Regions from separate parts of the Kitasatospora sp. NE20-6 genome, predicted to be linked through region 3. Evidence: riboswitches for the same ligand, from Rfam matches in the RefSeq annotation. Region 3 holds a riboswitch; each other region holds the start of a gene.
What was found. Region 3 has a riboswitch for cobalamin ahead of SNE206_RS13055 (ribonucleoside-diphosphate reductase subunit alpha). Riboswitches for the same ligand answer to the same signal wherever they lie in the genome.
Positions count from the first base shown of each region.

Region 1: linked by a shared signal. The riboswitch ahead of cobN (cobaltochelatase subunit CobN) and the one ahead of SNE206_RS13055 (ribonucleoside-diphosphate reductase subunit alpha) in region 3 are both predicted to bind cobalamin.
Region 2: linked by a shared signal. The riboswitch ahead of SNE206_RS17625 (cobalamin biosynthesis protein) and the one ahead of SNE206_RS13055 (ribonucleoside-diphosphate reductase subunit alpha) in region 3 are both predicted to bind cobalamin.
Region 4: linked by a shared signal. The riboswitch ahead of SNE206_RS01515 (HoxN/HupN/NixA family nickel/cobalt transporter) and the one ahead of SNE206_RS13055 (ribonucleoside-diphosphate reductase subunit alpha) in region 3 are both predicted to bind cobalamin.

Region 1 is NZ_BPRL01000001.1:81,001-88,526, reverse strand. It holds gene SNE206_RS00365 (precorrin-2 C(20)-methyltransferase) at 1-1,429, opposite strand, end outside; gene SNE206_RS00360 (precorrin-8X methylmutase) at 1,426-2,052, opposite strand; gene SNE206_RS00355 (hypothetical protein) at 2,049-3,326, opposite strand; cobalamin riboswitch at 3,413-3,552, shown strand; gene cobN (cobaltochelatase subunit CobN) at 3,734-7,345, shown strand; gene lnt (apolipoprotein N-acyltransferase) at 7,457-7,526, shown strand, end outside.
Region 2 is NZ_BPRL01000020.1:91,412-98,937, reverse strand. It holds gene SNE206_RS17645 (phosphatidylserine decarboxylase) at 1-62, shown strand, start outside; gene SNE206_RS17640 (CDP-alcohol phosphatidyltransferase family protein) at 49-930, shown strand; gene SNE206_RS17635 (hypothetical protein) at 1,104-2,609, opposite strand; gene SNE206_RS17630 (alpha/beta hydrolase) at 2,803-3,927, opposite strand; cobalamin riboswitch at 4,486-4,679, shown strand; gene SNE206_RS17625 (cobalamin biosynthesis protein) at 4,763-5,740, shown strand; gene SNE206_RS17620 (cobyric acid synthase) at 5,737-7,257, shown strand; gene SNE206_RS17615 (putative cobaltochelatase) at 7,284-7,526, shown strand, end outside.
Region 3 is NZ_BPRL01000012.1:20,288-27,813, forward strand. It holds gene SNE206_RS13035 (sensor histidine kinase) at 1-1,038, opposite strand, end outside; gene SNE206_RS13040 (GlcG/HbpS family heme-binding protein) at 1,251-1,817, shown strand; gene SNE206_RS13045 (GlxA family transcriptional regulator) at 1,835-2,827, opposite strand; gene SNE206_RS13050 (GNAT family N-acetyltransferase) at 3,136-3,633, shown strand; cobalamin riboswitch at 3,770-3,900, shown strand; gene SNE206_RS13055 (ribonucleoside-diphosphate reductase subunit alpha) at 4,085-6,484, shown strand; gene SNE206_RS13060 (ribonucleotide-diphosphate reductase subunit beta) at 6,514-7,509, shown strand.
Region 4 is NZ_BPRL01000002.1:189,944-197,469, forward strand. It holds gene SNE206_RS01475 (metallophosphoesterase) at 1-104, opposite strand, end outside; gene SNE206_RS01480 (CGNR zinc finger domain-containing protein) at 213-854, shown strand; gene SNE206_RS01485 (Fpg/Nei family DNA glycosylase) at 860-1,666, shown strand; gene SNE206_RS01490 (DUF3995 domain-containing protein) at 1,667-2,188, opposite strand; gene SNE206_RS01495 (RNA polymerase sigma factor) at 2,337-2,843, shown strand; gene SNE206_RS01500 (hypothetical protein) at 2,840-3,346, shown strand; gene SNE206_RS01505 (phosphatidylinositol-specific phospholipase C domain-containing protein) at 3,590-4,636, opposite strand; gene SNE206_RS01510 (ArsR/SmtB family transcription factor) at 4,794-5,156, opposite strand; cobalamin riboswitch at 5,240-5,447, shown strand; gene SNE206_RS01515 (HoxN/HupN/NixA family nickel/cobalt transporter) at 5,479-6,594, shown strand; gene SNE206_RS01520 (EamA family transporter) at 6,696-7,526, opposite strand, start outside.

The DNA of each region.
Region 1 (7,526 bases), on a different contig from region 3:
GCGAGGAGCCGATCAGGAGCAGGGTGCGCATGTCGACCTGGGCCGGGTCGAGGTCGGCCAGGCGCACGGTGCGCACCCGCTCGGTGGGGCCGCCGACGTCGCGGGCCATCACCACGGGGGTGTCGGCGGCGCGGTACTCCAGCATCAGGTCGCGGGCCAGGCCGACCTGGGTGGTGCGGGACTTCGAGCCGGGGTTGTAGAGCGCCAGCACCAGGTCGGCCGCGGCGGCGGCGCGCAGCCGTTCGGCGATGACCGTCCACGGCTTGAGCCGGTCGGAGAGCGAGACCACGGCGTAGTCGTGGCCGAGCGGGGCGCCCGCCCGGGAGGCGGCGGCGTGCGCGGCGGTCATGCCGGGCAGCACCCGCACCGGCACCGAGCGGTACGGGTCGGCGCCGGCGGCCTCCAGCACGGCGGTGGCCATCGCGAAGACGCCCGGGTCGCCGGAGGAGACGACGGCCACCCGGCGTCCGCGGCGGGCCAGGTCGAGGGCGAACTCGGCGCGCTCGGCCTCGACCTTGTTGTCGGAGCCGTGGCGCAGCTGGCCGGGCCGCACGGGCACCCGGTCAAGGTAGGTGGTGTAGCCGACCAGGTCGGTGGCGGCGGCGAGGGCGCCGCGGGCCTCCGGGGTCAGCCAGAGCGGCCCGGCGGGGCCGGTGCCGACGACGACGACCTCGCCGGGGCCGTCCGGTGCGGGCTCGGCGGCGTCCAGCGGTGCCACCTTGCTGGGCAGGACGGCGACGGAGAAGTACGGCACCGAGTCGGCGTCGACCTCGGCGAGGGGCAGGGTGCGCTCGCCGTCCATGAAGGCCCGCTCGACGTACTGCGCGTCGGCGAGGCGGCCGGCCCGTTCCAGGGCGCGGCGGACGGCGGGGAAGGTCCGGCCGAGCTTCATGATCACGGCGGAGTCCGCGGAGGCGAGCCGGGCGGTCAGCTCCTCCTCGGGCAGCGTGCCGGGGATGATCGTCAGGGTCTCCTCGGCCTCCACCAGTGCCGTGCCGAGCCGGGCGGCGGCGGCGCTGACCGAGGTCACGCCGGGCACCACCTCGGTCGGGTACCGGTGCGCGAGGCGCTTGTGCATGTGCTGGTAGGAGCCGTAGAACAGCGGGTCGCCCTCGGCGAGGACGACGACGTCGCGGCCGGCGTCCAGGTGGGCGGCGAGCCGGGCGGAGGCCTCCTCGTAGAAGTCGTCGAGCGCGCCGCGGTAGCCGCCGGGGTGGTCGGTGGTCTCGACCGTGATCGGGTAGACCAGCTTCTCCTCGATCTGCCCGCCCGTCAGGTAGCGGTCGGCGATCGAGCGGGCGATGGATCGCCCGTGCCGGGCACTGTGGTACGCCACCACGTCGGCCTTGCCGATGAGTTCGGCGGCACGGACGGTCAGCAGGGAGGGGTCGCCGGGGCCGAGCCCGACGCCGTACAGACGGCCCGTCACTCTTCTTCACTCGCAATCGCGTTGACGGCGGCGGCGGCCATCGCGCTGCCGCCGCGGCGGCCGCGCACCACCAGGTGCTCCAGGGCGGCGGGGTGCTCGGCCAGGGCCTGCTTGGACTCGGCGGCGCCGATGAAGCCGACGGGCACGCCGATCACCGCGGCCGGGCGGGGTGCGCCCGCCTCGACCATCTCCAGCAGCCGGAAGAGCGAGGTCGGGGCGTTGCCGACGGCCACCACCGCGCCCTCCAGCCGGGGCAGCCACAGCTCCATGGCGGCGGCGCTGCGGGTGGTGCCCATCCGGCGGGCCAGCTCGGGCACCGCCGGGTCGGTGAGGGTGCAGACGACCTCGTTGCCGGCGGGCAGGCGCTTGCGCGTCACCCCGCTGGCGACCATGTTGACGTCGCAGAGGATCGGCGCCCCGGCGAGCAGGGCCGCCCGGGCGGCGGCGACCGCGCCGGGCGAGTACACGAGGTCCTCGACCAGGTCGGTCATGCCGCAGGCGTGGATCATCCGCACCGCGACCCGGGCGACGTCCTCGGGCAGGGCGGCCAGATCGGCCTCGGCCCGGATGGTGGCAAAGGACTGCCGGTAGATGGCCGCGCCGTCCTTCTCGTACTCGATCACGTGATCCTCCGGGCCTCGGCGACCGCCTCGGCCATCTCTTCCGTCGTCACATCCACTGAAGGCGCCGGCGTCCCGACCGGCGTCACCCGGTAGCCCTGCCCGAGCGCGAGCACGTCCACCCATCGCCCGGCGGGGTGTCCGCAGCGCCGCTCGCAGCCCGACCAGTGCACGGGCAGCGCCGCACCGCCGGCGCGCTCCGGAGCGCGGGCCGCGCCGGAGGGTGCGTCGGGGTGCGCCGCCGCCGGGGCCGCGCCGGGCCCGTGCTCCAGTGCGCGGGCGGCGTCGGTGCGGACGTCGGCGAGCGACTTCGCGCAGCCGGGCAGGCCGGTGCAGGCGGTGGCGCGGTCCCAGGCGGTACCGGGCCGGGTCAGGAACCCGGCGGCGGCCAGGTCGGGGAGCCGGGCGGCGGGCACGCCCGGCAGGACGGCCCCGCGCCACGGCGTCAGCCGGATCTCACCGGCGGACACCTCCGCCAGCAGCCGCCACCGGTCGGCGGCGGCCCGGCCGAAGCGGGTGCCGACGGCGATCCCGCCGGGCAGGGCGCCGAGCGCGGGCGGGCCGCCGGCGGGGGCGGGCAGCGGTTCGGTGCCGGGCGGCAGCAGGTCGGGGAGTTCCCGCAGGTGCCAGGCCCGGCCCTCCGCGGCCGCCAGGAAGTCGCGGGCGGCGGCGAGCGCGGCGGCCACCGGCGCGCCGACCGGGCGGACGGTGCCGGCCCGGCCGAGCCGGAGCAGCGCGGTGCCGCCGGGCGCTGCGATCAACGTCACATCGGCGTCGAGCGCGGCGACGTCGCCGCGGCCGTCGTCCAGGGCGAAGAGGAACTTGCCGGACAGTCCGGCCGCCCAGCCGCTCGCGCACAGCTCCGCGTCGAGCGCGCGCACCCAGCCCTGCACGTCGGCGTGGCCGCGGCCGTCGACCCCGGCGTACGGCGAGGCGACGATGTTGCGCACCCGCTCGTGCGTCTCGGAGGGCAGCAGTCCGGCCTCGCGCAGCCGCCGGGCGAGCTCGGCCCCGCAGTCCGAAGGCAGGCCGCGCAGCTGGACGTTGCCGCGCGAGGTGGTCTCCGGCGCGCCGTCGCCGAGCTGCTCGGCGGCGTCGGCGAGCGCCACGAGCTGACGGGCCGTCAGGAGTCCGCCGGGCAGGCGCACCCGGGCCAGGGCGCCGTCGTCGGCGGTGTGCAGACGGAGAGCCCCGGGGCAGGCGTCCGCGCGGCCCCGGCCGGGCACGGCGGAGCCTCGCGCAGCGGCGTCGGGTGAGGCGGGCATGGCGGCGAGCATACAGAGGGTGCGACGGGCCGCCCCCGTCTCGTAGATCACAGTCGGCGCCCTGTCCCGCAGCCGCGCGGCACCCCGTACGATGCTGCCGGGCGGTCCGCGAGGACGGCCCGACGCCAGCGACGGCAAGCGGAGGAAACCGGTGCAAATCCGGTGCGGTCCCGCCACTGTAACCACGGCTCAGCCTGCCGTGGAGCCAGGAACTCCCGCCGTCCTCCGCCTTCTCCCGGTCTCCGGCCGGGGGCACACCGAGGGGCGCGGACCCCGAGGAAGGTCCGACCTGTGCGCTGCCGCCTGCCCGGCCCCGCCGTCCGTCCCAGACGTGCCGAGCCCGCACCGCCCGCTCCCCCGGCACGGCCGACCCCGCGACTCGCGACCCGGAACACCGACCTGGCCGGGAGGCCCTCCGCATGATCCTGCTGCTGTCGACCTCCGACACCGACCTGCTGAGCGCCCGTGCCGCGCAGGGCCCGGTGCCCTTCCGGCTCGGTAACCCCGCCAGGCTCACCGCCGACGACCTGCCCGCGCTGGTGGACGGCACCGACCTGGTCGTGGTGCGGCTGCTCGGCGGCCGGCGCGCCTGGGAGGATGGGCTGGACGCCCTGCTGGCCGGCCCCCGCCCGGTGATCGTGCTGACCGGCGAACAGGCCCCCGACGCCCAGCTGATGGAGCTCTCCACCGTGCCGGCGGGCATCGCCGCCGAGGCGCACGCCTACCTCGCGCACGGCGGGCCGGCCAACCTCGCCGAGCTCGGCGCGTTCCTCTCGGACACCGTGCTGCTCACCGGCCACGGCTTCGCCCCGCCCGCCTCCGCCCCCGACTGGGGCCCGCTGGAGCGCGAACCGCGGCCCACGGACGGCCCGCTGATCGCGGTGCTCTACTACCGCGCCCACCACATGAGCGGCAACACCGCCTTCGTCGAGACGCTGTGCTCGGCGATCGAGGACCGGGGCGCCCGCGCGCTGCCGCTGTACTGCTCCTCGCTGCGCGGCGCCGAGCCGGAGCTGCTCGCCGAGCTGGCGCGGGCCGACGCGATCGTCACCACGGTGCTCGCCGCGGGCGGCACCCGCCCCGCCGACGCGCAGGCCGGCGGCGACGAGGCGGCCTGGGACGCGGGCGCGCTCGCCGCCCTCGACCGCCCGATCCTGCAGGCGCTGTGCCTGACCTGGTCGCGCAGCCGGTGGGAGGAGAGCGACGACGGCCTCTCCCCGCTCGACACCGCCACCCAGATCGCCGTGCCGGAGTTCGACGGCCGGCTGATCACCGTGCCGTTCTCCTTCAAGGAGCTCGACGAGGACGGCCTCACCGTCTACCGCGCCGACCCCGAGCGGGCCGCCCGGGTCGCCGGCATCGCCGTGGCCCACGCCCGGCTCCGGCACACCCCGGCGGCCGAGCGGCGGCTCGCGCTGGTGCTGTCCGCGTACCCGACGAAGCACGCCCGGGTCGGCAACGCCGTCGGCCTGGACACCCCGGCGAGCGCGATGCGGCTGCTGGCCCGGCTGCGCGCGGAGGGCATGGACCTCGGCACCGACCTGCCCGGTCTCGACTCCGCCGATCCCGCCCTCCACGAGGGCGACGCGCTGATCCACGCGCTGATCGCGGCCGGCGGCTACGACCAGGACTGGCTGACGGAGGAGCAGCTCGCCCGCAACCCCGTCCGCATCCCCGCCGCCGACTACCGCCGCTGGTACGCCGGTCTCCCGGAGGGCCTGCGGGCCGGCGTCGAGGCGCACTGGGGCCCGCCGCCCGGCGAGCTGTACGTCGACCGCTCGCAGAACCCGGACGGCGACATCGTGCTCGCCGCGATCCGCTCCGGCAACCTGCTGGTGCTGATCCAGCCGCCGCGCGGCTTCGGCGAGAACCCGGTGGCGATCTACCACGACCCGGACCTCCCGCCGAGCCACCACTACCTGGCGGCGTACCGCTGGATCGCGGCGGCGCAGGAGGACGGCGGCTTCGGCGCGCACGCCGTCGTCCACCTCGGCAAGCACGGCAACCTGGAGTGGCTGCCGGGCAAGACGGCGGCGCTGTCGGCCGACTGCGGGCCGGACGCCGTCATCGGCGACCTGCCGCTGGTCTACCCGTTCCTGGTGAACGACCCGGGCGAGGGCACCCAGGCCAAGCGCCGCGCCCACGCCACGCTGGTCGACCACCTGGTGCCGCCGATGGCCCGCGCCGACAGCTACGGCGACATCGCGCGGCTGGAGCAGCTGCTCGACGAGTACTCGTCGATCGCCGCGATGGACCCGGCGAAGCTGCCCGCGATCCGCGCCCAGATCTGGACGCTCATCCAGGCGGCCCGCCTCGACCACGACCTCGGTCTCGACGAGCGGCCCGGGGACGACGGCTTCGACGACTTCCTGCTGCACGTCGACGGCTGGCTGTGCGAGGTGAAGGACGCCCAGATCCGGGACGGCCTGCACGTGCTGGGCCAGGCGCCGGCCGGCACCGACCGGGTCAACCTGGTGCTCGCCATCCTGCGTGCCCGGCAGATCTGGGGCGGGGTCGGCGCCCTGCCGGGTCTGCGTGAGGCGCTCGGCCTGGACGAGGCGGCGCCGACGCTGGGCGCCACCGACGCCGCCGAGGCGCAGGCCCGCGCCCTGGTCGAGGCGATGGAGGCGGAGGACTGGTCGCCGGAGGCGGTGGAGAAGGTCGCGGCCGGGCATCCCGGCGCCGTCCGCGACGTCCTCGACTTCGCGGCCCGCCAGGTGGTGCCGCGCCTGTCGGCGACCACGGACGAACTGGACGCGGTGCTGCACGCGCTGAACGGCGGCTTCGTGCCGGCCGGCCCGTCCGGCTCGCCGCTGCGCGGGCTGGTCAACGTGCTGCCGACCGGCCGCAACTTCTACTCGGTCGACCCGAAGGCGGTGCCGAGCCGGCTCGCGTGGGAGACCGGGCAGGCGCTCGCGGCGTCGCTGGTCGAGCGCTACCGCGCCGACAACGACGGCGCGTACCCGCCGTCGGTGGGCCTCTCGCTGTGGGGCACGAGCGCGATGCGCACGGCGGGCGACGACATCGCCGAGGCGTTCGCGCTGCTGGGCGTGCGCCCGGTGTGGGACGACGCCTCGCGCCGGGTCACCGGCCTGGAGGCGGTGCCCGTGGCGGAGCTGGGCCGTCCCCGGATCGACGTGACGCTGCGGATCTCCGGCTTCTTCCGGGACGCCTTCCCGCACGTGGTCGCCCTGCTGGACGACGCCGTGCGGCTGGCCGCCGGCCAGGAGGAGCCCGACGAGGACAACTTCGTCCGGGCGCACGTGCAGGCCGACCTGGCCGAGCACGGCGACGAACGCCGGGCGACCGTCCGGGTGTTCGGCTCCCGCCCGGGCACGTACGGGGCGGGCCTGCTGCAGCTGATCGACAGCCGGGACTGGCGCACCGACGCCGACCTCGCCGAGGTGTACACGGTGTGGGGCGGCTACGCGTACGGCCGCGGGCTGGACGGCCGGCCGGCGCGGGAGGAGATGGAGACCGCGTACCGGCGGATCACCGTCGCCGCGAAGAACACCGACACCCGCGAGCACGACATCGCCGACTCCGACGACTACTTCCAGTACCACGGCGGCATGGTGGCCACCGTGCGGGCGCTGACCGGGAAGAACCCGGCGGCGTACATCGGCGACTCGACCCGCCCGGAGACGGTGCGCACCCGGACGCTGACCGAGGAGGCCGCCCGGGTCTTCCGCGCCCGCGTGGTGAACCCGCGCTGGATGGAGGCGATGCGGCGGCACGGCTACAAGGGCGCCTTCGAGATGGCCGCGACCGTCGACTACCTCTTCGGCTACGACGCCACCACCGGGGTGGTGGCCGACTGGATGTACGAGAAGCTCACCGAGGAGTACGTGCTCGACCCGGTCAACCGGGAGTTCCTGAGCGCGGCCAACCCGTGGGCGCTGCACGGGATCAGCGAGCGGCTGCTGGAGGCGGCCGACCGCGGGCTGTGGGCCGAGCCGGACCCGCGTCTGGTCGAGGAGCTGCGGGCGGCGTTCCTGGAGACCGAGGGCGACCTGGAGGGCGACGTCTGACCGCCGCGGGCGGCGCCCGGCCGGGGCCGGGTGCCGTCCGTCCCTCTGTGCGCCGCGGATCGCGCCGCACGTCGGCGCATGATCGCGCGGATCCGGGAGGACAATCTCCGCATGAGCCTGCGCACCGCCCTCGCCCGCCCCGCCCGTTACGCCTCGCTCGCCGCCGGCGCCCTGCCGGTGG
Region 2 (7,526 bases), on a different contig from region 3:
AGGTCGGCGTCGAGGTCGGCCAGAAGACCACAGCCGGGGTGACGCGCCTTGACCGTGACTGATCCTGAGACTCTCGTCGGCCTCGACGACGACGAGGCCGCCGAGTTCCGCCGCCGCCGCTGGGCGCGCGACCGCGAGCTGCGGGCGCCCCGTTCGCCGCAGCACCTGTCGACCGCCGACTTCCTGACCCTGGGGAACGCCGTCTGCGGCTTCCTGGCGATCTACTCGATCACCACCGGGGTCCTGATGCCCCACCTCACCGGTGAGACCACCTCGCCGAACCGCAACAGCGCCGCCACCGCGGTGACGCTGCTGCTGATCGGCGCCATGTGCGACCTCTTCGACGGCCTGGTGGCCCGCAAGCTGCGCTCCTCGGCGCTGGGCGCGGAGCTGGACAACCTGGCCGACCTGATCAGCTTCGGCATCGCCCCGGCGTACTTCGTGGCGGTCTGGGGCATCGTGTCGCCGGACAGCAACCAGCAGCTCTCGGCGTTCATCGCGCTGACCGTCCTGCTGGCGGTGGTCCTGCGGCTCGCCCGGTTCTCGGCCGTCAAGATGCGGCCGGGGATCTTCCAGGGCATGCCCTGCCCGATGGGCGCGATGACGGTGATCGCCATCGTGCTCCTCGACCCGCCGTTCGTGCCGGGCCTGCTGATGATCTTCGGCGTGGCGTACCTGATGGTCAGCCGCATCGAGTACCCGAAGCCGCAGGGCCTGCTGGCCACGGCGACGCTCTGCTGGATCGTCGTCTCCATCGGCTGCCTCGCGGCGTGGGCCACGGGCCTGCCCGGCGGCAACACGCTGATGCACATCGGCGCGGTCGCCCAGATCACGCTCGCCGCGATGGCGCCGCTGCTGGTCATCCGCCGCAAGGTCGGCCAGAAGGTCGGCGACGTCCGCGCCCGCCGCGCGGAGTCGCGCGGCTGCTGACCGGCCCGTAGCACGACGGAAGGGCCCGGATCCGCAAGGATCCGGGCCCTTCCGCGTATCCGCCGCGCTGTGCCCTGCCGGTCTGTGCCGGTCCGGTCTGCGCCGCGCCGGTCCGGTCTGTGCCGTGCCCTGCTGCGCGTGCCCGCCGCCCGGAAGCGCGGCGGGCACGGCGGTCAGCGGCCCGCGCCGCCGTCGTGGACGGCGAACGCGGAGCGGCGCGCGGCCCGGGCCACCGCCGGGTCCGGGTGGACCCCGGAGACCGCGGTGAGCACCGACGCCGCCCGCGGGTGCCCGGACTGCCGGGCCCGGTTGAAGAGCCGTACCGGCTCGCCCGCGGAGGCGCCCTCCACGTGCGGCACGAGCAGTGCGGTGTCGCCGTGGTCGAGCACGGCGGCGGCGGTGTCCACCCACAGCCAGGCGGCGTCCTCCGCGCCCAGCACGTCGGCGGGGGCCACCGGGCCCTCGTCGGAGCGCTCGGCCAGCCAGAGCAGCGCGTAGGGCCGCAGGACGGTCTCCTCGACGGCCGCGCGGACGGCCTGCTCGGCGGTGCCGCCGGCCACCCGGAGGGCTTCGAAGGCGAGACCGCGCACGAGGGCGTCCTCCCCGCGGGCGGCGTCGAGGAGCTCGGCGACCGCGCGGTCCGCGGGGCGGGCGGCGACCCAGGCCCGGTACTCGGCGCGGGCCGGGCCGGGGGTGTAGTCGGCGCAGGCGCTCAGGAGTTCCTGGGCGCTCTGCTCGATGTGGCCGGCGGCGGTCTGCGCGACGGTGCAGATCTCCTCCAGCTTGGCGCGCACCGCCCAGTGGCCGAGCGGGGAGAGCTCGGCGGCCTCGTCACGGCGCTCCAGGGCACCGACGGCGGCCAGACCGTCCAGCATCCAGTCGAGGACCGCGGCGGCGTCGGCGGCGGCCGTGGGGGTGTCGATCTGCGGGTCGCGGCAGGTGCCGCGGACGGCGGACATCGCGGAGGCCGCGTGCGGCACCGGCGAGAGCCCGAGCGCGCCGGGGACGACGCCGTGCCGGCGCTCGTCGAGGCCGCGGCGGAGCAGCTCCAGCAGTTCGCCGTCCGACACCGGGCCGTCGACGAGGTGCAGGAAGGAGAGGAGCTGCGGCGCCTGGTCGACGGCCTGGCCGGCGAGCACGGCGAAGACGCCGCGCATGGCGGCGGGCGGCACGGGCGCGAGGAGGGTCCAGGCGTCGAACAGTGCCGACCAGCCGCGGATCACCGCCTCGTCGTCGTGCTCCCAGGCGTTGAGGCGCCAGCCCGGCCCGGCTCCGGCGTCGCGGAGCTCGACCAGGCCGACGAGCAGGGCTTGCCCCCAGGCCTTGGCGGCGGCGCCGACGGTCATCGCGAGGGCGCGGCCGGCGGCCCTCGCGTCGTCGGGCAGGAGCTCGCCGCGCTTGTCGACCTCGGCGAGCTCGCCGGCCCAGCGGGAGATCCGCACGGCGTCGGCGAGCATGCGGCGGGCCAGCGGGGCCAGCTCTGCGGGTGCGGGGAAGCCCTCGGGCACCGGCACGCGGCCGCGGCCGGGCTTGGGCCCGGGGGTGCGGCGGCGGGCGGGTCCGCCCGGCTGCTCGTTGTCGGCTCGGCGGGCCGCTCCTGGCAGACGGGTCACCGTCGCTCCGGTGCGGATCGCGGGCTGGAGCGGGGCATCACGGTCGCGCGGGTTCCGAGACGTCACGCCGTGCAGTCTTCCCCGCGCAGGGGCCTTCTGTCACATCGAGTTCTACGCGCGCTCGCACGTCCGACCCGCGGACGGGGGATGAGATCGGGCATCCGCCATCAAACCGGGCTCACGATCACGAAATATGACATGAGCACAACCGTCGTGGAGGCCCGGCGGGCGCCTCGGACGGGTGCCTCGGACGGGCGCCTCAGAGCAGCGGCGTCAGCCAGCGCCGCAGCGCCTCCGTGTACGCGTCCGGGTCCGCGTTCCAGAGGGCGGCGTGCGCGCCCTCCGGGACGGGCCGCAGGCTCACCAGGTCGGGCCGCCGGCCGGCGAGCCCGGCGGCGGCCGCCCACGGCGCCACGGCGTCGTCGGGGCTGTGCAGCAGCAGCGCGGGCACGTGGAGGTCGGTGCCGTCCGCGAGCCGGGCGAAGCCCGCCAGATCGACCCGGGTCCGCCCCTCGGCCGCCAGCGCGCCGAGTTCCGCCAGCGGCGCCGGCACGCCCGCCCGGGCGGCCTCGCGGCGCACGGTCGCGTGCCAGTCCAGCACCGGCGAGTCCAGCACCAGGCCCGCCACGGACTCCCGCCAGGCCGACCGGGCCGCCGTGTGCAGCGCCATGGTGGCGCCGAGCGACCAGCCGTACAGCACCACGCGGTCGGCGCCGTGGGCGCGGGCGAAGCGGAGGGCGGCGTCCACGTCCTGCCACTCGGTCTCGCCGAAGTGGCTCAGCCCGTCGGGCGGGGGCGGCGCCCCCTCGTCACCGCGGTGGGTGACGACCAGCGCGGGCAGCCGCAGTGCGTGCAGCAGCGGCAGCACGGGCAGGGCCTGCTGCCGGTCGGCGCCGGGGCCGTGCACCAGCACCACCCACAGCCCCCGCATGCCCGGCAGGTGCCAGGCGGGCAGCGGCCCGAGCTCGCCGTCGACGGCGGTCTCCGTGAAGTCGAGGCCGAGCGCGGACGCCGGATCGCCGGTCACGACGCGGGCGGTCACCCGCACCTCGGCACCGCCGGCGAGCGGGGCCCCGGTCGACAGCAGGCGGCGGGTGACGCTCTGCGGGGCGGTGCCGAGCACCTCGCCGACGACGGCGTGCCCGCCGCCGGGCCACTCCAGGGCGTAGCGGCCGGGCCGCTCCGTCTCGACGCTGCGGGTGAGGGTGACGGAGTCCGGCCCCACGTGGTGGACGCGGACGCCCCCGGCCGACCCGAAGACGCCGCCCGCGGAGCCGGGGCGGACGGACCGTTCGGAGGCGCGACGGCCGGCCAGGAGGACGGCCGCGGCCCCGGCTCCGACGACGGCGGCAGCAACGGCGGTGGCGGTTCCCCAGCTGCGCATGGCATCCCCGGTCTGCTGGCTTCGGACATGGCGCTCCCAGTCCACGCCCGGCAGGCGGCCTCCGGCCACCCGGGCGGGCCGTCCGGGCGGCGGCGCCCCGCGCGGGCCCGGACCGGGATGTCGCCGGGCCGCCCGGCGAGCAGCTCCCGGAAGCGGTCGGCGGGCGCCGGCGGGCGGGCGAGCGGCGGGCGGGCGCCCGCCGCGGGGGCGGCTCCCCGGTCCGCCGCGCCGTCCCGGCCGGGGTGAGCTCGCGGGCCGGCCGGAAGTCGCGCAGCGAGGCGGGGCCCGTGCTCATCAGCCGGACGGGCGGGCACCACAGTGCCCGGGCCGGCGCGACGAACTCCTCCTCGGAGGGCCGCAGCGCGCCGCTCCCCCGGGCGAGGACGTGCGCGGGCAGCAGCCGCACCCCGTGCGCGGCCATGCCGTCGGCGACCTGTTCGGGCGTCAGGCCGCGCCCGGCCCCGTGCGGGGGCCGGAGGATCGTACGGACCGGCGGGGCCCGCGGACGGCGACGGTGTGTGACCAACCCCTCCGCACGCTTGGTTGACTCCCGGTCGGAGCGCGTGGTGATATCGCTGGGCCATACGGAGGCATGCAGAGGAAGCCGGTGCGAATCCGGCGCGGTCCCGCCACTGTCACCGGGGAGCACGCCCGAACACATGGTCACGACGGTCCGCCACAGGGCCGTTGGAAGGCCCGGGGGTGTGTCCGACCCGGAAGCCAGGAGACTCTCGCCGCCGGTTCGTCGATCCAGGGCGCGGACCCTGAGTGAGGACACGCACGCCATGCAGGCTGCCCGGCGGTCTCCGCTGCGCCCCGCCCGGGGAACCGGGCGGTGAGCCGTCCGACCCAGGCGTCCCCCTATCTGCTGGGCGCCGTCGCGGGGTACCTCGCCGACACCGCGTTCGCCGACCCGCGCCGGGGCCACCCGGTGGCCGTGTTCGGCAGCGCCGCCGGACGGCTGGAACGGGCCCTGTGGCGCGACCACCGCGGGGCGGGCGCCGCGTACACCGCGCTGTGCGTGGGCGCCGTGACCGCCGGGGCGGTGCTCGCCGAACGCGCCCTCGGGCGCAGCCGCCCGGCCCGCACGGCGCTCGCCGCGGCCGCCGTCTGGACGGTGCTCGGCGGCACCTCGCTCACCCGGGAGGCCCGCACGATCGGCCGCGCCCTGGAGGCCGGCGACCTCGCCGCCGCCCGTGAGCGGCTCCCGCACCTGTGCGGCCGCGACCCGAGCGCGCTGGACGGGCAGCAGATCGCCCGCGCCGTCGTCGAGTCGGTCGCCGAGAACACCGCCGACGCCGTCGTCAACGCGCTCACCTGGGGAGCCCTGGCCGGCACGCCCGGGCTGCTGGCCTTCCGTGCCGTCAACACCCTGGACGCGATGGTCGGTCACCGCTCGCCGCGGCACACGCGCTTCGGCTGGGCGTCGGCCCGGCTCGACGACGTCGCCGGCTGGCCCGGCGCCCGGCTCACGGCGCTGCTGGCCGTCGCCGCGGCGGAGCACCCGCGGGCCGCCTGGAAGGTCTGGCGGCGCGACGGCTCCGCCCACCCCAGCCCCAACGCGGGCCAGGCCGAGTCGGCGTTCGCCGGGGCCCTCGGCGTCCGTCTCGGGGGCACGCTGCGGTACGGGACACGGACCGAGCACCGGCCCGTCCTGGGCGCGGAACTGCGGCCGGTCGCCGCCGCCGACATCGAACGGGCCTGCGCGCTCTCCCGGCGGGTCGGTGTGCTGGCGCTGGCCGTCACGCTCGCCGGCCGGGCCGTCCGGGCCCGCGGCCGTGCACGCAGGACGACAGGAGGAGTGGGCCGATGAGCCGGGCACTGCTGGTCGCGGGGACGACCTCGGACGCGGGCAAGAGCGTGGTCACGGCGGCGGTCTGCCGCTGGCTGGTCCGCCGGGGCGTGCGGGTCGCGCCGTTCAAGGCGCAGAACATGTCGCTCAACTCCTTCGTCACCGCGGACGGCGCCGAGATCGGCCGGGCGCAGGCGATGCAGGCGCAGGCCGCCCGGGTGGAGCCGGAGGCCGCGATGAACCCGGTGCTGCTCAAGCCCGGTGCGGACGGCCGCAGCCAGGTCGTGCTGCTCGGCCGGCCGGTCGCGGAGGTCGGCGCGCTCGACTACCGCGAGCGCAAGCCCGTCCTGCTGGAACGGGCCCTGGAGTGCCTGGCCGACCTGCGCGGCCGGTACGACGTGGTGGTGTGCGAGGGGGCGGGTTCGCCCGCCGAGATCAACCTGCGCGACCGCGACATCGCCAACATGGGCCTGGCGACCGCCGCGAACCTGCCCGTCGTGGTCGTCGGCGACATCGACCGCGGCGGGGTGTTCGCCGCGATGTACGGCACGCTGGCGCTGCTCTCCGCGCAGGACCAGGCGCTGGTGGCGGGCTGGTTCGTCAACAAGTTCCGCGGCGACGCGCGGCTCCTCGCGCCCGGCCTGGAGATGCTGGAGGGCCTGACGGGCCGTCCGGTGCTGGGCACGCTGCCCATGCTGCCCGGGCTGTGGCTGGACGCCGAGGACTCGCTCGACCTGTCGACCGTCGCCGAACGCGGCCCGGTCGCCGCCCCGCACGGCACGGACGTGCTGCGGGTCGCCGTCGTGCGGTTCCCCCGGCTGTCGAACTTCACCGACGTCGACGCGCTCGCCCAGGAGCCCGGCGTGCTGGTGCGCTGGGCGACCCGGCCCGAGGAGCTCGCCGACGCCGACCTCGTGATCCTGCCCGGCACCCGGGCGACCGTCGCCGACCTCGCCTGGCTGCGCGAACGCGGCCTGGACCGCGCGGTGCACGCCCGGGCGGCGGCGGGCCTGCCGGTGCTCGGTGTGTGCGGCGGCTACCAGATGCTCGCCCGGGAGATCACCGACGAGGTCGAGTCGAAGGCCGGCACGGTCGAGGGCCTCGCCCTGCTGCCGACCCGGGTCGTCTTCGGCCGGGAGAAGGTGCTCGCCCGCCCGGTCGGCGAGGCGTACGGGGAGCGGGTCGAGGGGTACGAGATCCACCACGGCGTGGTCGCCGTCGAGGGTGGCGAGGCGTTCGTCTCGGACGGCCGCGGGCGCGCCCTCGACGGCTGCCGGGCGGGCGCGGTGTGGGGTACGACCTGGCACGGCGTGCTGGAGAACGACGGCTTCCGGCGGGCCCTGCTGCGCGAGGCGGCCGCCCTCGCCGGACGGGCGTTCGTGCCCGCGCCGGACACGTCGTTCGCTGCCGCCCGCGAGGAACGGCTCGACCGGCTCGGCGACCTGATCGAGGAGCACGCCGACACCGAGGCGCTGTGGAAGCTGATCGAGGGCGGGGCGCCGGCCGGCCTCCCGTTCGTCCCGCCGGGTGCGCCGTGAGCGGCGCCGGGAGGCATGGAGTGCAGATGACCGACGTCCGTTACCCCTTCACCGCGATCGTCGGCATGGCCGACCTGCGGCTCGGGCTGCTGCTCAACGCCGTCTCCCCGGCGGTCGGCGGCGTGCTCGTCCGCGGCGAGAAGGGCACCGCCAAGTCGACGATGGTCCGCGCCCTGGCCGGTCTGCTGCCGTCGATCGCCGAGGCCGGCGGCTGCCGGTTCGCCTGCGACCCGGCCGCACCCGACCCGCACTGCCCGGACGGCGCGCAC
Region 3 (7,526 bases):
GTCGCCCAGGTAGGAGAGCGTGAGCACGGCCGCCGAGGCGTCCGCGTGCTCCCGGACGTTCGCCAGGGCACCCTGCGCGATCCGCAGGAGGGCGGCCTGCGCGGCGGGCGGCAGCGGCGCGGGCTCGCCGTCGACGTGCAGGCGGACGGGCAGCCCGGTCTCGGCCCGCTCGCGCTCGGCGAGCGCGAGCAGCGCCCGGTCGAGGCCCCCGCCGTCGGCGAGCTCCGCCGGGGCGAGGTCGTGGACGAAGCGGCGCGCCTCGGCCAGGTTGCGGGCGGCGACGGCGGCGGCCGTCCGGACGTGCCCGCGGGCGGTGGCCGGGTCGGTGTCCCACGTGCGGTCGGCGGCCTGCAGCAGCATCTGCTGGCTGGACAGGCCCTGGGCGAGGGTGTCGTGGATCTCCGCGGCGAGCCGGCCGCGCTCGGCGAGCGTGCCCTCGCGGCGTTCGGTGGAGGCGAGGTCGCGCCGGGTGCGGACGAGGTCGTCGAGCAGCGCCCGCTGCCGCTCGGTCTGCCGCTGCATCGACAGGAACACCGCGGTGGCCAGCACCGCGACGGCGGGCGGCAGGAGCAGCAGGGTGGCGTCGGCCGGTCCGGGGAGGCGGGCCTGGCCGACCGCCACCAGCACGGTGAGCGCGCCGACCAGCGGCAGCGCGGCCCGTGCGGGCAGGGTGCGCAGCACGGTGTACACGAGCGGTACGGCGCACCAGGCGAAGCTCGGGGCCAGCAGCACGAGCACCACCCACAGGGCGACCACCAGGCCGAGGGCGGCCCGGGCGGCCGGGCGGCTGCGCAGCCGGGGGCCGGTGAGCTGGGCGGCGGCCAGCGCCGCGCCGAGGCCGGTCACCCAGGGGGCCGCGGGGTTGCCGGGGTGGTGGGTGAGGTAGCGGGTGAGGGCGGCGGCGAGCAGCAGCAGGAAGGCCGAGTCGAGGACGGCGGGGAGCCAGCGGGCGTCCGGGGTGCCGGCGCCGGCGCCGGGTGCGGGCGTCGGGGGCCGGAGGGCCTGGGGGGTCCGGGGGGCCTCGGGGGTCCGATCCATCTGCTGCGACCTGCTCCGTCTCTCGTGCGTCGTGGCGATCCTCACCCGTCCCGGGCGGCCGCGCATCATCCGATCGGCCGACCCCCCTGTCGTCCATGATGCCTGCGGAAGCGGGCCCGGGGGACGACCCGGCGGGGCCTGCGGCGGCCGGAGGATCGGGGTGTGGCGGTGGCCGTACGGGCCCCGCCGGTGATCGCAGGAGGAGCGGAACCATGCGGAAGACGTCGGTGAGGGCCCGGGTGCTCGGCGGTGCGGTGGCGGTGGCGGCGCTCGGTGCGGGCACGTTCGGTGCGGTGTCGGCGAGCGCGGACACGGCGGGCGGCGCGGCGGCGGGCGGCGGGGCCCCGGCGGCGGTCGCGGTGGACGGCCGGAACGTGGTCACCTCCTCGCACCTGTCGGTGGACGCGGCGACCCGGGCCGCCCAGGCGGCGCTGCACGCGGCGGAGAAGGCCGGGCAGCGGGTGTCGGTGGCGGTGGTCGACCGCAACGGCACCACCGTGGTCACGCTGCGCGGTGACGGCGCGGGCCCGCAGTCGCCGGAGTCCGCGGTGCGCAAGGCGTTCACGGCGGTGTCGTGGAACGCGCCGACCTCGGAGCTGGCCGGGCGGCTCGCGCAGGCCCCGAACCTGAAGGACATCCCGGGCACGCTGTTCCTGGCCGGCGGCGCCCCCGTGCAGGTGCAGGGCGCACCGGTGGCGGGGATCGGCGTGGCGGGTGCGCCGAGCGGCGACCTGGACGAGCAGTTCGCCCGGGCCGGGGCGGCGGCGGTCGGCCGCTGAGCGGCCCTCCGCGGCGGTCAGACGCCCGGCAGGGGCACCTCCTGCCGGGCGTCCGGCGTGCCGGCGGGCCCGGCGAACGCCCGCCGGTACGCCTGCGGTGTGGTGCCGAGCCGGCGGCCGAAGTGGTGGCGCAGGGTGGCCGCGTTGCCGAAGCCGCAGCGGGCGGCGACCGCGTCGACGGGTTCGTCGGTGCCCTCCAGCAGCCGCTGGGCGAGGAGGATGCGCTGGCCGGTCAGCCAGCGGTGCGGGGTGGTGCCGGTCTCCTGCCGGAAGCGGCGGGCGAAGGTGCGGGGCGACATGTGGGCGAGGGCGGCGAGGCTGTCGACGGTGGCGTCCTGGTCGAGGTGGCGGCGCATCCGGTCGAGGACGCCGGTGAGGGAGTCGACCCCCGGTTCGGGCAGCGGCCGGCTGATGAACTGCGCCTGTCCGCCCTCCCGGTGCGGGGCGACGACCATCCGGCGGGCGATCGCGCGGGCGACCTCGGCGCCCTGCAGCTTGCGCACGAGGTGGAGGCAGGCGTCGATGCCGGCGGCGGTGCCCGCGGAGGTGATCACCGGGTCCTCGTCGACGTAGAGGACGTCGGGTTCGACGGTGGTGAGGGGGAAGCGGCGGGCCATCTCGGCGGCGTGCCTCCAGTGGGTGGTGGAGCGGCGGCCGTCGAGGAGGCCGGCGGCGCCGAGGAGGAAGCTGCCGCTGCAGATGGAGAGGGCCCGGGCGCCGCCGTCGACGGCGGCGCGCAGGGCGTCGACCAGCACGGGCGGGTAGGTGTCGCGCAGGCCGGTGGCGGTGAGCACGACGAGGTCGGCGCCGGCGAGGCGTTCGGGGCCGTACGGGACGTCGACGGAGAAGCCCGCGTGGGTGCGCTTGGGCCCGGGGGTGTCGGAGACGAGGCCGAATTCGTAGACGGGCAGGCCTTCCTCGGCCCGGTCGAGTCCGAACACCTCGCAGGCCACGCCGAGTTCGAAGGGGTGGACGTCCTCCAGCACGACGGCGACGACGTTCTTCAGCATGGCTCCAGCATGGCGCTGGCAGGATTTCGATGCAAGTGGTCTTTCCTGCCACTCGTCGGTGCCGCGGCACCCGGCCAGAGTGGGGACATGACCTCCTCGATGCTCACCGACGCGACCGTCCTCCTCTCCGTCATCGGCGGCTTCGGCCTGATCGGCGCCCTCGTCGGCCGCGACGTCGACCGGAACTCCCGCCAGGGGCGCGACAACTGGCACCGTCCCGGCGGGTACCCGGCCGACCCGGACCTCCCCGGCCGCCTGCACGACACCCCGGCCGGTCCCGGCGTCCCCGGCGGCGGCAGACTGGACGGATGGACATCGTCATCCGCCGGGCCCTCGCCGAGGACCTCGCAGGGGCCGGAACCGTCACGGTCGAGGCCTTCGTCGCCGGCGGCCACACCGCGCCCGGCAGCGCCTACGCGGCCCGCCTCCGTGACGCCCGTCCCCGCAGCGAGGAGGCCGAGCTCCTCGTCGCCGTCGACCCGGCGGACGGGCGTGTCCTCGGCAGCGTGACCTTCGCCCCCGGCGGCACCCCCTGGGCGGACGTCGCCGGGCCGCACGAGGGGGAGATCCGGATGCTCGCCGTCGCCCCGTCCGCCCGCGGCCGGGGCGTCGGGGCGGCGCTCGTCACGGCGGCGGTGGACCGCAGCCGCGCGCTCGGACTCGCCGGCATGGCCTTCTCCACGATGGCGGACATGTCCGCCGCCCACCGCCTCTACGAGCGGCTCGGCTTCCGCCGCAGCCCGGACCGCGACTGGTCGCCCCGGCCGGGCCTCGGGCCGCTGATGGTGTACTCACTGACCTTCTGACGGCTGGGCCCGGCCCGTCCGGCGGACACGCAGCGTGTCCGCACGGGCGGGCCTCCGTTGTGCCGTCGCGGCCGGGCGCCATCAGGACGACACGTAACGTGCACAAGATATGGGGGCACATCAACGAGCGACCACTACATGTATGCTCACTCTCGCTGTCGACGCAGGGGAATCCGGTGGAAGTCCGGGACTGCCCCGCAACGGTGAGCGGCCCGCGACGCCGGGGACCGCACAGTCCGAGGACCTGCCGACGGTGTGCCACACGGCTTCCCCGCAGATGCCTTGAAGCACAGCAGTACCGTCCAGGCCACGCGGGTGGGCCGGGTAGACGACGCACGCCCCTTCGCGGTCCGGCGTGCCGTCCTCCCCTGCCACGCGCGGTCCGGGCAACGCCGCCGTCCGCTGCCGCCACAGGAGAGAGTGCGCCTTGACCGTCGCTGCCTCAGTCACCCTGCCCTCCCAGGGATCTGCCGGATCCGACCGGCCCGACCCCGGTGCTGCTCTGCTCCGGCTGCTCACCGACCGCAGCACCGATCTCCCCCAGGTGGACCCCGGCCACGTCGCCGCCGCCGCGCTGCGCGGCCGCCACGCCGGTTCGGACTTCGCCGAGCTGCGCGGGCTGGCCGTGGAGGCCGCCGCGTCGATGATCGCCGAGGACCCGCAGTACTCGAAGCTCGCCTCCCGGCTGCTCGCCCTGGAGATCCAGGACGAGGCCGTCTCGCAGGGCGCGGTGTCCTTCGCCGCCTCGGTCGCCGTCGGCCACGCCGAGGGCCTGATCGGCGACACCACGGCCGCCTTCGTCGCGAAGCACGCCGCCGCCTTCGACGCCCTGATCGACCGGCAGGGCGACGACCGCTTCGAGTACTTCGGCCTGCGCACCGTGCAGTCCCGCTACCTGCTGCGCCACCCGATCACCCGCAAGGTCGTCGAGACCCCGCAGCACTTCCTGCTGCGCGTCGCCGCGGGCCTCGCGGTCGGCGACACCGCGCAGTCGGTGGCCGAGGTCGCCGAGCTGTACCGGCTGATGAGCCGCCTGGAGTACCTGACGTCCTCGCCGACGCTCTTCAACTCCGGCACCAGGCACCCGCAGATGTCGTCCTGCTACCTGCTGGACTCGCCGCTCGACAACCTCGACTCGATCTACGACCGGTACGCGCAGATCGCCCGGCTCTCCAAGCACGCCGGCGGCATCGGCCTGTCGTACTCGCGGATCCGTTCGCGCGGCAGCCTGATCCGCGGCACCAACGGCCAGTCCAACGGCATCGTGCCGTTCCTGCGCACCCTGGACTCCTCCGTGGCCGCGGTCAACCAGGGCGGCCGGCGCAAGGGCGCCGCCTGCGTCTACCTGGAGACCTGGCACGCCGACATCGAGGAGTTCCTGGAGCTCCGCGACAGCACCGGCGAGGAGGCCCGCCGGACGCACAACCTCAACCTGGCGCACTGGATCCCGGACGAGTTCATGCGCCGGGTCAACGCGGACGCCGACTGGTCGCTCTTCTCCCCCGCCGACGTGCCGGAGCTCGTCGACCTGTGGGGCGCCGACTTCGACGAGGCGTACCGCAAGGCCGAGCAGGCGGGCAAGGCGGTGCGCACCATCCCCGCGCAGACCCTGTACGCCCGGATGATGCGCACCCTGGCGCAGACCGGCAACGGCTGGATGACCTTCAAGGACGCCTCCAACCGGGCCGCCAACCAGACCGCGCTGCCCGGCCGCACCGTGCACTCGTCCAACCTGTGCACGGAGATCCTGGAGGTCACCGACGACTCCGAGACGGCCGTCTGCAACCTCGGCTCGGTCAACCTGGGCGCGCACGTCGCCCCCGGCGCCACCGCCGCCGACCTGCTGAACGCGATGGACTGGGACCGCCTGGACGCCACCGTGCGCACCGCGGTGACCTTCCTCGACCGGGTCATCGACATCAACTTCTACCCGACCACCGAGGCCGGCACCTCCAACTCCCGCTGGCGGCCCGTCGGCCTGGGCATCATGGGCCTGCAGGACGTCTTCTTCCAGCTGCGGATCGACTTCGACTCCGCCGAGGCGGCGGCCCTCTCCACCCTGATCTCCGAGCGCATCATGCTCACCGCGTACGAGCGCTCCGCGGACCTCGCCGAGCAGTTCGGCCGCCACGAGGCGTACGGCGAGACCCGCGCCGCCCGCGGCGAGCTGCACATCGACCACTTCGGCTCGGCCACCCCGCGGTGGACGGAGCGCTGGGAGGCGCTGCGCACCCGCATCGCCGCGACCGGCCTGCGCAACTCGCTGCTGCTGGCGATCGCGCCGACCGCGACGATCGCCTCGATCGCCGGCGTGTACGAGTGCATCGAGCCGCAGGTGTCGAACCTCTTCAAGCGCGAGACCCTCTCCGGCGAGTTCCTCCAGGTCAACCCGTACCTGGTGCGGGAGCTGAAGGCGCTCGGCGTCTGGGACCAGCAGACCCGGGACGCCCTGCGCGAGTCCAACGGCTCCGTGCAGGAGCTCAACTGGCTGCCGGCCGAGGTCCGTTCGCTCTACCGCACGGCCTGGGAGCTGCCGCAGCGCGCGCTCATCGACCTGGCCGCGGCCCGCATGCCGTACATCGACCAGAGCCAGTCGCTGAACCTCTTCCTGGCGGCGCCCACCATCGGCAAGCTCAGCTCGATGTACGCGTACGCGTGGAAGGTCGGCCTCAAGACCACGTACTACCTGCGGTCGCGCCCGGCCACCCGCATCGCGCAGGCCGCCACCGGCGCCCGCGCCGCCACCACCGCCGCACCGGTGGCCGTGCCGGCCCCGACCATGAGCCAGGAGGAGCAGGACGCCATCGCCTGCTCCCTGGAGAACCCCGAGTCCTGCGAGGCCTGCCAGTGACCACCCCGACCGACGCCGACCGTCAGAAGATGCTGCTCGACCCGGGCTTCGAGCTGACGCTGCGTCCGATGCGGTACCCGTCGTTCTACGACCGCTACCGGGACGCCATCAAGAACACCTGGACGGTGGAGGAGGTGGACCTGCACTCCGACGTCGCCGACCTCGCCAAGCTCAGCGAGGGCGAGCGGCACATGATCGGCCGGCTGGTCGCCTTCTTCGCGACCGGCGACTCGATCGTCTCCAACAACGTGGTGCTGAGCCTCTACAAGCACATCAACTCCCCCGAGGCCCGGCTCTACCTGTCGCGGCAGCTGTTCGAGGAGGCCGTGCACGTCCAGTTCTACCTGACGCTGCTCGACACCTACCTGCCCGACCCGGACGACCGCGCGGCGGCCTTCTCGGCGGTGGAGAACATCCCCTCCATCCACCAGAAGGCGCAGTTCTGCTTCAGGTACATGAACGCGGTCGACCACCTCGACTCGCTGCAGACCAAGGACGACCGCCGGGCGTTCCTGCTCAACCTGATCTGCTTCGCGGCCTGCGTGGAGGGCCTGTTCTTCTACGGCGCCTTCGCGTACGTGTACTGGTTCCGCAGCCGCGGCCTGCTGCACGGCCTGGCGACCGGCACCAACTGGGTGTTCCGCGACGAGTCCATGCACATGGACTTCGCCATGTCGGTGGTCGACACCGTCCGCGACGAGGAGCCCGACCTCTTCGACGACGAGCTGGCGAAGCAGGTCACCACGATGATGGAGGAGGCCGTCGAGGCCGAGCTCCAGTTCGCGCAGGACCTGTGCGGCGACGGCCTGCCCGGCATGAACACCGCCTCCATGCGCCAGTACCTGGAGGCCGTCGCCGACCAGCGGCTCGCCCGCCTCGGCCTGCCGGTCCGCTACGGCTCCACCAACCCGTTCGGGTTCATGGAGCTGCAGAACGTCCAGGAGCTGACCAACTTCTTCGAGCGCCGGGTCTCCGCGTACCAGGTCGCCGTCGAGGGCTCGGTCTCCTTCGACGACGACTTCTAGCGCACCCCGCGCCTGCG
Region 4 (7,526 bases), on a different contig from region 3:
GGGGTGGGCAGCGCGCGAAGGTGATCCATCACGCGGGTGGCGCGTTCCGCGGTGCGGTCGCTGCCGTCGAGGTGGAGATCGCTGATGTGTGCGAGCAGAGGCATGGCACGGCCTGTCCTAATGGATGTAACCGGTTTTGACGTTAGAAAGGTAGACTGTGTTGGACCGGGTGATCAAGAGCCCGGACCGGATACGGGGAGGAGGCGGTCGGCGTGGAGCATCTGCTCGCCCTTGAGTTCGCCGGCACGATTCGTCACGACGGGCACGGCGGAGTGGCAGACGACCTGACGACCCCGCAGGAGTTGTCCGTCTGGGTCGCGGAGCGGTGCGAACCCACGGTGGCCGACGGCTTCACCGCCGACCGGGCGGCCCTCGACGAGGTCCTGGCGCTGCGGGCCGCCGTCCGCGCACTGTTCGCGCGGGCCGTCCGTCCCGCTCCGCCGAGCCCCGCCGACGCTCACCGTCTGCTTCCGGACGCCGAGGCCCTGGCCCGCATCAACCGGGCGGCCGCCCGGCACCCGGTTGCCGACCTGCTCGACTGGCCTGCCGACGGTGACCCTTCGGCGCGTCCCCTGGGCGCCGACGCGGATCCGCTCGTCCGGCTGACGGCCGCTCTCGCCAGGGCGACCGTCGACTTCCTCACCGGCCCGCACCGGGAACAGCTTCGGGCCTGCACCGCTCCCCGCTGCGTCCGGTACTTCGTGAAGGGGCACGGCCGCCAGGAGTACTGCAAGCCGTCCTGCAGCAACCGGGCCCGCGTGGCCCGCCATTACGAGCGGACCAGGTCGGCGGCCGGGGCTGTCGGTGCCGACTGGAATGATGAACAGGTCGCCACAGACCCTACGAGGAGCTGACGCCTGTGCCCGAGGGCCACATCATCCATCGCCTCGCCGGCGAGAACCACCGCGCCTTCGGCGGGCGCCCCGTCCGGGTCGCGAGCCCGCAGGGCCGGTTCGCAGACGGTGCCGAGCGGCTCGACGGGCGGCCCCTCGACGAGGCCGAGGCCCATGGCAAACACCTCTTTCTGGGATTCGGTGAGGACTGGCTGCACATCCACCTCGGCCTCTACGGCGGCTTCACCTTCGGCACGGGGCGGGCTCCCGCGCCCACCGGCCTGGTCCGCCTGCGGATGGCCAACGACGAGGGATACGCCGACTTGCGCGGCCCCAACACCTGCGAGCTCCTCGGACCCGGCGAGAAGAAGGCCGTGCACGACCGCCTCGGCCCGGATCCGCTGCGCCCCGACGCCGACCCCGATGCCGCCTGGCGCCGGATCTCGCGGAGTTCCACCACCGTCGCAGCCCTGCTGATGGACCAGAAGGTGCTCGCCGGCGTGGGCAACGTCTACCGCGCCGAGGTGCTCTTCCGCCTCGGCATCAACCCCCACCGGGCCGGCCGTGACGTCACCCGCAGGGAGTGGGACGCCATCTGGTCCGACCTGGTGTCGCTCATGACGGACGGCGTCGGGGCCGGCCGCATCGACACCGTCCGCCCCGAGCACACCCCGGAGGCCATGGGGCGCCCGCCACGTGTCGACGACCACGGTGGCGAGGTGTACGTCTACCGGCGCACCGCGATGCCGTGCCTGGTCTGCAGGACCCCGGTGCGTACCGAGTCGCATGCTGCGCGGAACCTCTTCTGGTGTCCGTCCTGCCAGCAGCGGTGACTACTCCTTCACCAGCCACCATGCGGCGCCGGCACAGGCAGCGCAGAGCGGTGTGTACAGCAGCAGGTTGAGCAACCGGAACGCCGAGCCGTCGACCGTGCCGGCGCCGGTCGCCCAGATGAGCCCTGCCACGGCACGTATGGTCGTCCCGGATGCGACGGCTGCCGTCGCCAGCCTGGGGACCGTCGGCGGGAGCGGCAGCCTGATCGCCCCTCCGCGTGCCAGGAGCAGCAGAGCCGCGCCGACCAGCACCGCAGCGAGGGGGAGCACGACGACCGGCGTGAACGGCACCTGGGTGTTGAGCACGGCCATCGACAGGGATTCGGCATCCCGGGCGGGCCACGTGGTGCCGGTGGCCCAGTAGAGGTGCCATCCTGCGTCGACTCCGAGGACGCCGGCCAGGGCGACGGCGGTGGTGCGCCGCCGCGCGCTGCGGCTTGCGAGCGGGGTCGCCCGGGTGCTGCTGTCTGCGGCCGACGAGGCCTCCATCCGGGTCGTGCCGTGGCTCGTGCGATCGCTCATGGGGCTCTCCTCCTACGGTAGGTGACGGACCGACAGCATGAAGAGTCGCCGTTTCGGCCATTCGTTCCCGTGGCCGGTGTCACACGATCGAGTGGGGAACGTTCCGGCTTTCCGCGCCCTCTCCTCCCATGACCGGAAGGAGACCGCCGTGGAAGCATCGCCCGCCTGCACCGCCGAGCTGGTGCTCGCCGCCCAGCGCGGCGACCGGCTGGCGCTCGGCCGGCTGCTGGAACTGATCACCCCCTACGTCCGAAGGCTGTGCGGCCCGATCGCGCTCGACGACGGCGCCGATGCAACCCAGGAGGCGCTGATCGCGGTGTTCCGTAAGCTGCCGCAACTCCAGGAGCCGGCTGCGCTGTTCGGCTGGGTCAGAGCGATCGCCGTACGTGAGGCCGTGCGACACGTCCGCCGCCATGCGCGGTGCGAGCCTGCGGAACTGGCAGAACTGCCCGCCCCGGGCGATCCGCACCTGGCGGCTGACATCCAGGACGTCCTCGGTCGGCTCTCCCCGGAGCACCGCGCCGTCCTGGTCCTCCGTGACGTGGAGGGCCTCGATGAGCGGCAGACCGCCGAACTGCTCGGTGTGGCCGCAGGCACCGTGAAGTCCCGTCTCTCCCGCGCCCGGCTCGGCTTCCGAAAGGCATGGCAGTCATGAACGCAGAACCGCGTCCGCACCACGATGGCTGGCCGGTGGCCGATTTCGACTCCGTCCGGGCCCTGCGCGTACTCGCCACCACCGTGCCGGGTGCGGCGGTGCACGAGACGCTGCTGCCCACATCCCTGGAGGACGTGTGGGCGGTGGCGGCCGACCTGGCCGGCGCCATGCCCCAGTGGTTGCCCGACATCCGTACCGTCAGCGTCTCGCCGGACGGCGGCGAGGCGGTGGTCGTGGGCCATTCGCGGCTCCGGGCCCGCTTCGACATCGAGCTGCGGCCCGGATGGTGCCTGATGCAGAGCCGCTACCTGTTGGGCGGCATGGCTGCGGTCGAGGAGGCGGACGGCACCCGGTTCGCCTTTCTCGGCGCATTCCGGGTACCGGCCGCGGGTGTTCTCGGTGCCGCGCTGCGGCCACTGACCAGGCGGACGGCCAAGCGGTCGCTGAGCCGGTTCGAGGCGCTGGTCCAGGGTGCGCGGCCGCCAGAGGGCGGCGCGCCATGACGCGTACGATCCTGGCCGGGCTGCCAAGGCGCGGGCGGTGCGGGCCCCTTGCCGCTCCGCGGCCCGGTCGGCCCGGTCAGCCCGGCCCGGTGCGTCGCGATCACGGAGGGTCGGCTTTCGGCGCCTGATCACGATGGCTCCCGGTGCACGGGCGGAGTCCGAGCCGGGCCCTCGCGGGCCCGTGCGCCTTGCCCGTGCGCCTTGCCCGTGCGCCGGGAGGCTGTTGGTTGGGGCGTTGCTGTGTCAGCCCCGGGACAGCACGAGTGCCTGTACCTCGGGCAGGCTCCGCCAGTCGCTGGAGACGATGCTGGCGTGCGCGGCGGCGAGCTGGGTGACCCGGCTACGGGCCTGCTCTGCTGTCGGGCTGGTGGCGCTGATCGCGGGTGCGACGTTGTGGGCGTCGGTCATGACCAACAGATAGTGGCGGCTGTCGTACCAGGACGTGTCGATGCCACCGACGTAGGCGGACGCGTCGCCGTCGAAGACCACGAACCACGGCCGGATGCTGGTCTCGCTGTATGCGGAGCGCGGGTCGCCGGAGGCGGCTCCGTGGACGACCGGGAACACCTGCGCCTGGCCCACCTTGCCGGCAGCGGCGAGGTCCCGCAGGTAGCGCGCGTACTCGACGTCGGTGTGCAGGGTGTCGAAGGGGTTGCCCTCCTCGACGGTGCCGGGGATGACGTCCACGAGTACGCGACCGGACAGCGCGCTGCGCGTCGGCCAGTTGCCCGCCTTGGCGGCGTCGTCGAGGGTGGCGTAGGTGCCGCCGCCGGGCTTGGCGAGCAGGTCGGCCGGGCGGAAGACGGCACTGCCGAGGTGGGCGGCTATGAGGCTGTCGAGCTGGGCGGCACCCATGCCGCGGTTGCCCGCAAAGCCGCCCTTGAGCTCCAGCTTGACGACCAGCGGGCCACTGGAGGGGTGGGCGCCCAGCCAGATGCGGATGTCGTCGAGGCAGTACTCGAGGTTCTTGTTGGTGCCGCCGCTGTAGAGCTGCGCAGCGCTGGTCGCCGCCACACAGTTGTTGGCGTTGCCGAGCGGGTTGGAGTGGCTGACCTTCCACTCGGTGGTGACGGTGTCCGTCCAGACGTCCAGCTCGATCATGCCCGTGCCGGTGTCCAGGCCCTGGGCGAGGAAGGGGAAGGAAGCCGTGTCGTAGGTGTTGTGGATGCCGACTGCGGTGGCCGAGCCGAACGGCAGGCTGCCGCCGGTGGAGGCGCCGGACTGCTGGGCCGGAAGCAGGCAGGTGGCGGCGGCCAGCAGCGTGACGGCGAAGGTACGGCGAAGCTTCACGGTGTCTCCTCGTCAGGAGCATGAGGGCGGCGGCTCGGACGAGCCGCCTCCGGAAGCATGGGGTACCAGGACTGCTTCAAGGTGACATGACAAGAAAACTTGGCTGAAGGGATCTGCTCAATGACCATCCGTCAGGACATGCCGGTCATGTGCGTGTTCAGTCCGCGCGGCCGAGCACCCCGTGTTCGAGGAGCTCCGCGATCACGGCGTCGGTGAGCCGGTAGCGCACGATGCGTCCGTCCCGTTCGCCGGCCACCGTGCCCGCGGCCCGCAGGAGCCGCAGCGCCTGCGACACGGCGGGGTCACGCATGCCGGAGGCGACGGCCAGGTCGCTGACGGCCATCGGCCCGGTCTGGTGCAGGGCGAGCAGGAGGGCGAGGCGGCCGGGATCGGCGAGCAGCGCGAAGCGGTCGGCCCAGGCCCGGACATGGCCGGCGTCACCGATCGCGGCGATGGCTTCGCAGACCTGGTGTCCGTCGATGGTGCGGTGGTGTGCGCGGTCCGCGGGGACGAGGTGCATGCCGGGCATTCTCGCAGTCCGCCCTGCCGTGATCTTCGACACCTGCGCAGGTGTGCAGGCTTGCAGCTGTCGTGCCGTCACCCCTACGGTGGAGCCGCCGTGGTGTTCGGGAAGACCGGTGTCGGACCTCTGAGGTCCCAGTCCGGAGCGGCCCTCGCCACTGTGAACGGGGAGTCAATCCGTACCCCACGTGTGTCACTGGGCGCCTTGGCGCGCCCGGGAAGGCCGGGTACGGGCACCGTCGGATCCTCCCCGTGAGCCAGGAGACCGGCCACGGCATCTCACGACGACTTTCCACGAGGTGCTGGAGCGTGATCCGCAGATGACCCTGCCCGAAACCGGTACGGCCCCCGGGCCGACAGCCCCCGCTGCTGCGGCATTCCGCTGGCGGCGGGAGGACACGGTCCGTACCGCCGCCCTGATGGCGGTGATCCTGGCGATGCACGTGGTGGCGTTCGGCACGCTGTTCCTCCTCGTGGTGCCCGAGAAGTACGAGGTCGGCACGCAGGTGTTCGGTGCGGGCCTCGGCATCACCGCGTACACCCTCGGCATGCGGCACGCCTTCGACGCCGACCACATCGCCGTGATCGACAACACCACCCGCAAGCTCATGGCCGACGGTCGTCGGCCCGTCTCGGTGGGCTTCTGGTTCGCGCTGGGACATTCGTCGATGGTCGTGCTGATGGCGGCCCTGGTCGCCGGCGGTGCGCAGCTCGCGGGCACGTTGATGGACGACGGCTCCACCACGCACCAGGTGCTCGGCACCATCGGCACCACCGCGTCGGGCGCCTTCCTCTATCTCATCGCCGCGTTGAACCTCGTCGCCCTGCTCGGCATCCTGCGGGTCTTCCGCGCGATGCGGGCGGGGACGTTCGACGAGGCCGAGCTGGAGCGCCGACTCGCGTCGCGGGGCCTGATGAACCGGGTGCTCGGCCGTGCCACGCGTTCGATCACCCGGCCCGGGCAGATGTTCCCGGTCGGCCTGGTGCTCGGGCTCGGCTTCGACACGGCCACCGAGGTCGCGCTGATGGTGATGGCGGGCTCCGGCGCGGCCGCCGGGCTCCCCTGGTACGCGATCGTCTGCCTGCCGTTGCTCTTCGCCGCCGGCATGAGCCTGTTCGACACGCTGGACGGCACGTTCATGAACTTTGCGTACCAGTGGGCCTTCTCCAACCCGGTGCGGAAGGTCTTCTACAACCTGACCATCACGGGCCTGTCGATCGCGGTGGCGTTCGTCATCGGCACCATCGAGTTGGTGGCGGTCCTGCACGAGAAGTTGGACCTCGGCGACCCGCTGACCGGGTGGATCGCCGGGCTGAGCCTCGACAACGTCGGCTTCGTGATCGTCGGGCTCTTCGTGGTGGTCTGGGCCGCGGCGATCGGCTACTGGCGGTTCGCCAGGGTCGAGCAGCGCTGGGCTGCCGGGCCGACGGTCTGATCGTGGAGCGCGGGGGAGCGTGCGGTGCGCCGACCGGCTGCAGGGCTCCGGGCCCGGAGAGCCGTCCCGTTCCTGCGGGGGTCCGGGCGGCCGCGATCAGGTCAGCCCGCAGCCAGCAGCAGTGTGCCGGCCACGGCCAGGCCCGCGCCGATCACCTGCACCGGGCGCAGCCGCTCCTTCAGAACGCCACGCGCCATGAGTGCGGTGACCACGGGGTACAGCGAGGCGAGCACGGAGGCCACTGCCACGGATCCGCTGTGGGCGGCCGCCGCGTAGCTCGCGTTCGCCGCCACGTCCGCGATGCCGACGGCGGTGAGCGTGGGCAGGCTCCGTCGCAGTGCGCCGGTTTCGCCGGGCGCGGATGCCCGGGGGAGGGCCAGGAGTGCCGCGCCGCCCACCGCGACGTTGCACAGCCGCTGCACGCAGAGCGAGAGGAGCAGTCCGCCGTCGACGGTGGCCTGGGCGACGAGGGCCATGACGGCGCCGAAGCCGAAGGCCGCGCCGAGGGTGAGCAGCAGGACGGGCGCGCCGACGGCGCCGCCCCGTCGCTCGGGTCCGCCGGCGAGCGCGATACCCAGGACGGCGACGGCGATCCCGGCCAGTTGACCCGTCCCGGGACGGTCGCCGAGCAGCAGCCCGAGACCGACGGGGACCGCCACCCCGACGGTGGCGAGGGGCGAGACCACGCCCATCGGCCCGAGTGCGAGGGCGCGGTAGAAGGCGAGCATCGCGAACGGGCCGATGACGCCCGCGACGGCTGCGTACCAGAGCCCGGCGGAGGCCTCGGTCCAGCCTGCGGTGGCCGCCACGCAGACCACCAGCAGGGCTGCCGCGAGCGCTTGGGAGGCGACGACGACCCGCAGGGCGGATATGCGCTTCGTCAGCGCGCCGCCGCCGAAGTCGGCCATCCCCCAGAGGGCGCTGGCGGAGAG